Regions from separate parts of the Streptomyces sp. NPDC101110 genome, predicted to be linked through region 1. Evidence: riboswitches for the same ligand, from Rfam matches in the RefSeq annotation. Region 1 holds a riboswitch; each other region holds the start of a gene.

Region 1 (2,192 bases):
CCGTCCGGGGGCCGCGAACGCCGAAAGCCCCGGCTCGGGGAGCCGGGGCCTTCGGGAACAGCGTCGCGGTGGCCGGTCAGAGGCTGACGCCGTGCGAACGGAGGTAGGCGACCGGGTCGATGTCGGAGCCGTACTCGGGGCTCGTACGGGCCTCGAAGTGCAGGTGCGGGCCGGTGACGTTGCCGGTCGCGCCGGACAGGCCGATCTGCTGGCCGGGGGTCACCTTCTGGCCGACCGAGACGCCGATGGACGACAGGTGACCGTACTGGGTGTACGTGCCGTCGTTCATCTTGATCACGATGTTGTTCCCGTAGGAGCCGCCCCAGCCGGCCTCGACGACCTCGCCCATGCCGACCGCGTGGACGGAGGTGCCGCTGGCGGCGTGGAAGTCCACGCCGGTGTGGCTGCCGGAGGACCACAGCCCGCTGCTGGCCTTGTAGGCGGTGGAGACGTACGAGCCGGAGATCGGGGACACGAAGGTGTTGAGGCGCTTGCGCTCGGCCTCGCGAGCGGCGCGCTCCTTGGCCGCACGGGCCTTCTCGGCCGCGTCCTTCGCCTTCTCGGCCACCTCGGCGGCCCGCTTGCGGGCGGCCTCCTCGGCCTTCTGCTTGGCGGCGGCCTCGTCGGCGGCCTGCTGCTGCGCGACGGCCTGGGCGTCGATCTGCTGGGCCACGGTGTCGCCCATGGTGACGACCGGGGTGAGACCCGTCTGCTCGGCGCTGGGCTCGGCGGCGAAGGCCGCGGGGGCCGCCACGGTGCCGATCACGCCCGTGGTGGCGAGGGCCGCGACGCCCGCCGCGCGGGCGGTGCCGCGCTGGATCCTGCTGGGACGACGGTGCTTCCCGGTGGCGCGAGTGAACGCCATGTGGTGGCTGATCCTTTCCTTCCTTCTCGCCTACCGGGTTAGCTGACGGGTTCGGAGCAGGAAGGTCTCCTACGGACTCCCTCGCGGCACGCGCGGGCGTCCGATTCACCCCAGGGACTGCGGTGGGTCCCCGGCTCCCCTGGCTCGCGCCGTACGGGGACTCGGCGATGACTGTCCGGTGCCGCGGGCGCGGCGCACTGCCTGACGAACAGCCCGGACGACGCTAAGCGGCGCCACTTTCAATTCCCAAACGGATCCCGGCTTTTGTAGCGCATCCCACAGGGCAGACAGGCAACTCCCATCCCAATTCGGGCATAAAGGGGCCCTGGTGTCTTGGAAGACAACCAGGGCCCCTGCACGCGCGTGCGGCTACTCGGCGGTGACGACGGTGACTTCGCCGATGCCGAGGGCCTCCACAGGCGCCTTGATCTGCGCCGCGTCACCGACGAGGACGGTCACCAGACGGTCCACCGGGAAGGCGCTGACGGCCGCCGCGGTGGCCTCCACGGTGCCGGTGGCGCCGAGCTGCCGGTACAGCGTGGCCTGGTAGTCGTCCGGCAGGTGCTGCTCGACCTGGTCGGCCAGCGTGCTCGCGACGGCCGCCGCCGTCTCGTACTTCAGCGGCGCCACGCCGACCAGGTTCTGCACGGCGACGTCCCGCTCGGCGTCGGTCAGGCCCTCCGCCGCCAGGGTGCGCAGCACCGTCCAGAGGTCCTCCAGGGCGGGGCCGGTGTTGGGCGTGTCGACGGAACCGCTGATGGCGAGCATCGCGGCACCGGTGCCGTCCGGAGCGGACCTGAGGACCTGGCCGAACGCCCGGACGCCGTAGGTGTAGCCCTTCTCCTCGCGCAGGACGCGGTCCAGGCGCGACGTGAGGGTGCCGCCCAGGCAGTACGTGCCGAGCACCTGCGCGGGCCAGACGCGGTCGTGCCGGTCCGGACCGATCCGGCCGATCAGCAGCTGCGTCTGGACGGCGCCGGGGCGGTCCACGATGACGACCCGGCCGGTGTCGTCGGCGGTCACCGGCGGCACGGGACGCGGCTCGGCCGGGGAGCCCGTCCAGGCGCCCAGCGTGTCCGCGAGCAGGGCGTCGAGGTCGATGCCGGTGAGGTCGCCGACGACCACCGCGGTGGCGGTGGCGGGGCGGACGTGCTTCTCGTAGAAAGCCCGTACGGCCGCGGAGTCGATCGTGGCGACGGTCTCCTCGGTGCCCTGTCGCGGCCGCGACATGCGGGAGTCCGCCGGGAAGAGCTCCTTGGAGAGTTCCTTCGCGCCACGCCGGGAGGGGTTGGCCAGCTCGTGCGGGATCTCGTCGAGGCGGTTGTTC
Region 2 (2,192 bases), on a different contig from region 1:
GCACGCCACGGCGATCAGCGAACCGGTCTTGCCGCCCAGCACGTCCAGGTAGTGCTCGACGGGGTCCCGGCCGTCCTGCGGTCCGGCCGTCTCCAGGATCTGGCCGGTCACCAGGCGCTCGAACGCCTCGGCCTGCACCCGCACGGCCTCCGGGCCGAGGTCGGCCAGGATGTGCGAGGCGCGGGCGAAGAGGAAGTCGCCGGTGAGGACCGCGACGGAGTTGCCCCAGCGGGTGTTGGCGCTCGGGACGCCGCGGCGCACGGCGGCCTCGTCCATGACGTCGTCGTGGTACAGCGTGGCGAGGTGGGTCAGCTCCACGACGACGGCCGACGGCACGATCCCGGGCGCGTGGCGGTCGCCGAACTGGGCGGAGAGCATCACGAGCAGCGGGCGGAACCGCTTGCCGCCGGCCCGCACCAGGTGCTGGGCGGCCTCCGTGATGAAGGGCACCTCACTCTTGGTGGCCTCGAGCAAGCCTTCCTCGACAGCCGCCAACCCGGCCTGGACGTCGGCTTCCAGATCCTGGTCCCGCACGCTCAGCCCGAACGGCCCGACGTCGGTCACGAGGGGTCTCCTGTCTGCTGTGTCTGCCGGTGATTACGCGGGTTGTCGATAGGTCGCCGCTCTCACTCCAGTCAGCGTATCCGGTCACGTTTCGATCACCGCCAGCGCCCAGGGTTACAGGCCGGGTGGTATCCGATCACGACCGCTATGTTTTCGATCAACCTATAAGAACAGATATTTATCGACTTACCCAGGGGTAGTGAACTATGCACGATTTGCCGTGATGAGTCGGTGAATTCCCCTTGGTGGAAATTGCCCTTCCGGCTTGTGATCAGTGAGGTCAATCACTTCTCCCCCCACTCCCTCCCTTCTCGGCGCCGACCCGTACCGCCGTTCCGCGAAAGCCAGTTGAGCCTTGGCTCCCGCAAAGGATCAAGCGCCCCAAACTCCCCCGACCAAGGTCAACCACGCGATATGTGATTGAGGTGCTTGTTCCCGACATGTGCTCTCGCATACGTTCCGGCCCTGTCCGGCGGACGCCTAATCCTGCCGCCGCCCGGACTCCCCACAGGAACCGACTCACTCACGCGTGGCAGGAGCGGGGGACCCAGGTAAGTCGCCGGTCCGCACAGCGGCACGGCTCGGGGTGAAGCCGTGTACGGCACACAGCGCCGTACACGGCCGGGCACCTCCCGGCCCGAACCCGACAGCTCACCTCGCAGGCGCCGGAGAGGAACATCGCCATGGCCGGACGAGGCAAGCACCGTCGCCCCAGAACCAACCCGCTGACCCGAGGCATCGTCGCCGTCGGTACCGGTGGAGCCGCCCTCACCCTCCCGCTCCTCGGGGCCGCGCACGCGAGCGCCGCCGAGCCCCAGAGCGCCCCCGCCGCGCAGTCCGTGAAGCAGGCGGCCCAGCCCGCCAAGTCCCGCACGTACACCGTGGTCAAGGGCGACTCGCTCGCCCGCATCGCCGACAAGTACGACATCTCGGGCGGCTGGAAGCGGCTCTACGAGGACAACCGCACCGCCGTCGGCGACAACCCGAAGCTGATCCACCCGGGTCTGAAGCTGAAGGTGAAGACCGCGAAGGCGGTGGACGCCCCGAAGGAGACGGCGACCAAGTCGTCCGCCGCCAAGCCGGCCGCGAAGCCCGCCGGCGGTGTCGCCCAGGCCACCCAGGCGTCCGCGAAGACCTACGCGAACAGCCTCGACGGGTGGATCCGCGAGTCGCTGGACATCATGGCGCAGCAGGGGATCCCGGGCTCCTACGACGGCATCCACCGCAACATCATGCGCGAGTCGTCCGGCAACCCCCAGGCGATCAACAACTGGGACTCCAACGCCGCCGCGGGCACCCCGTCCAAGGGCCTGCTCCAGGTGATCGACCCGACGTTCGCCGCCTACCACGTGCCCGGCACCTCCTTCGACCCGTACGACCCGGTCGCCAACATCACGGCGGCCTGCAACTACGCGGCCGACCGCTACGGCTCGATCGACAACGTCAACGGCCCGTACTGAGCCGCCCCGCCCAGCAGTCGCTCGAGGACGACGGCGATGCCGTCGTCCTCGTTCGACAGGGTGACCTCGTCGGCCACGGCCTTGAGTTCGGGATGGGCGTTGGCCATCGCGACGCCGTGGCCGGCCCAGTCGAACATCGGGATGTCGTTGGGCATGTCACCGAAGGCG
Region 3 (2,192 bases), on a different contig from region 1:
GTGTGGACCTCCGACAACACCGACCCCCTCGACCGGCTCGCCATCCAGCACGGCTTCAGTCAGATCCATCCGGCCCGGGTCATGGCCGCCTGGGTCACGGACAGCCCGAACGCCATGCTCAACCACCGGGCCAGCTCGCTGCGGTTCCGGTTCGTCAGTGCCATGGCCGGGGTGCTCGGGGTCGGCGGTGACCTCACGAAGTGGACGCCCGGGGAACTCGCCGAGGCGGGCCGGTGGGTGGGGCTGTACAAGGAGATCCGGCCCCTGGTGCAGCGCGGTGACCTCTACCGGCTGCGGCCCCCGCAGGGCGGGCTGAGCGCCGTGCAGTACGTCCTCGGCGACGAGACCGTCGTCCTCGCCTGGCTCCAGGCGCAGCGCTACGGCGAGCCCGTTCCGGCGCTCCGGCTGCGCGGACTCGAACCGGAGGCAACGTACGAATGCCTCGAAACGGGCGAAGTTCACCGTGGGGCGCTCCTGCTGCACCACGGGTTGCGGGTCGGTCTGCGCGGAGACCTGGACGCCGCGGTCGTCCGGCTTAAGCGGAAGTAGCCGTTCTGTCCGAATGGGGAATTTCGGCCGCTAAGGCATAACGTGCCCCGATCGTAAAGGAGATGGGGTCGGGGCGCGTGACCATCGTCATATTCGTGACGATCCGCTGTCGTCATGTTCACGTAATCCCCGTATTGTTCAGGGATATTGAGCAAAGCGGGAGATCGGTAATCCACGCTCGGTGACAGCGCACGTGCCGACGTGTCGGGAAAAACGGCGTCACGCGCAACCGCAAGCTTGTCCCATTGCGTCTCGGTCGCTTACGTTCCACACCAATCCGGACGGACGCCTAATCCTGCCGCCGCCCGGAGCCCGCACACACTGACCCGAAGCACGGCAGGAGCGGGGGACCCACAGGTAAGACGCCTGTTCCGGTTCCCGGAACGGCTTGGGGTTCAGCCGCGCCCCCGCGGCCGGGCATCTCCAGCCCGCACCCGACAGCTCACCTCGCAGGCGACGGAGAGGAATTCGCCATGCCCGCGAAGGGTAAGCACCGCCGTCCCAAGACCCAGCGTTTCACCCGCTCCATCGCCGTCGCCGGAACCGGTGGGGCCGCCCTCGCCCTGCCGCTCATGGGGGCCGCCGGTGCCCATGCCGCAACGCCGCAGTCGGCTCCGGAAAAAGCCGTCCAGTCCGCTCCGGCCGCCGGGAAAAAGGGCGCCGAAAAGACCGATGGCGCCCACACGTACACCGTGAAGGCCGGTGATTATCTCGCCAGGATCGCCGACCGGCAGAACGTCAGCGGCGGTTGGAAGAAGCTCTACGCGGACAACCGTGAGGCCGTGGGCTCCGACCCCTCGCTGATCCACCCGGGCCTGAAGCTCTCGATCGGCAAGAATGCGGCGACCGCGCCGAAGGACCCGGCCCCCTCCGCCCCGAAGGCCTCGGCTCCGAAGCCCTCCGCCGCCGAGTCGGCCCCGAAGGCCCAGAGCGCCGCGAAGCCGGCCACCGCCGAGCCCGCCGCCGAGAGCAACTCCACCGGCTACACCCTGCCGGTGGCCGGTGCCGCCGTCGGCACCCCGTACCACATGTCCGGCAGCATGTGGTCCAGCGGCTACCACACCGGTGTCGACTTCGTCGTCCCGACCGGCACGTCCCTCAAGGCCGTCGGCGCCGGCACGGTCGTCTCCGCCGGCTGGGGCGGCGCCTACGGCAACCAGGTCGTCATCAAGCTGAACGACGGCCACTACGCCCAGTACGCCCACCTGTCCCAGCTCTCCGTGTCGGCCGGCCAGACCGTGACCGCCGGACAGCAGGTCGGCCTCTCCGGAGCGACCGGCAACGTCACCGGACCGCACCTGCACTTCGAGATCCGCACCACCCCGGACTACGGCTCGGACGTGGACCCGGTCGCCTTCCTGCGCTCGCACGGCGTCTCCGTCGGCTGACCCACCGCACGACCACCTGCCTGACACGCCTCCGAAGGCCGGACCCCGATCCCCGGGTCCGGCCTTCGGTGTGCGCGCGTGGGGTCGCCCGCCCCAAGGGATCGACACGCGGCGGGTCCCTCGACGAGTACGACCAACTCACGACGTATTACGCGGGCTACGGCGCCGACTACGACACCACGACCCGGCTGCGCCGTTACGTCGGCGAGCCCGGCGTCCGCCCCTGCTCCTCGACTGCACCGAGCCGCTGCTGGT

Evidence for each region. A riboswitch is a leader RNA that binds a small molecule or an ion and turns the genes downstream of it on or off. The one in region 1 is predicted to bind cyclic di-AMP.
Region 2: it holds a riboswitch for cyclic di-AMP, as region 1 does, so the genes downstream of both, ACIQU3_RS00880 (transglycosylase SLT domain-containing protein) here and ACIQU3_RS31305 (M23 family metallopeptidase) in region 1, are expected to answer to the same signal.
Region 3: it holds a riboswitch for cyclic di-AMP, as region 1 does, so the genes downstream of both, ACIQU3_RS05765 (peptidoglycan DD-metalloendopeptidase family protein) here and ACIQU3_RS31305 (M23 family metallopeptidase) in region 1, are expected to answer to the same signal.

Annotation. Positions count from the first base shown of each region.
Region 1 is NZ_JBIVZM010000016.1:78,606-80,797, reverse strand. Features, by position in the region: gene ACIQU3_RS31305 (M23 family metallopeptidase) at 77-865, opposite strand; cyclic di-AMP (ydaO/yuaA leader) riboswitch at 879-1,042, opposite strand; gene ACIQU3_RS31300 (M16 family metallopeptidase) at 1,235-2,192, opposite strand, start outside.
Region 2 is NZ_JBIVZM010000001.1:190,009-192,200, reverse strand. Features, by position in the region: gene ACIQU3_RS00885 (polyprenyl synthetase family protein) at 1-564, opposite strand, end outside; cyclic di-AMP (ydaO/yuaA leader) riboswitch at 1,067-1,242, shown strand; gene ACIQU3_RS00880 (transglycosylase SLT domain-containing protein) at 1,248-2,024, shown strand; gene ACIQU3_RS00875 (HAD family hydrolase) at 1,988-2,192, opposite strand, start outside.
Region 3 is NZ_JBIVZM010000002.1:535,741-537,932, reverse strand. Features, by position in the region: gene ACIQU3_RS05770 (alpha-galactosidase) at 1-549, shown strand, start outside; cyclic di-AMP (ydaO/yuaA leader) riboswitch at 864-1,018, shown strand; gene ACIQU3_RS05765 (peptidoglycan DD-metalloendopeptidase family protein) at 1,023-1,937, shown strand; partial or broken gene ACIQU3_RS05760 (DUF6250 domain-containing protein) at 2,045-2,192, shown strand, end outside.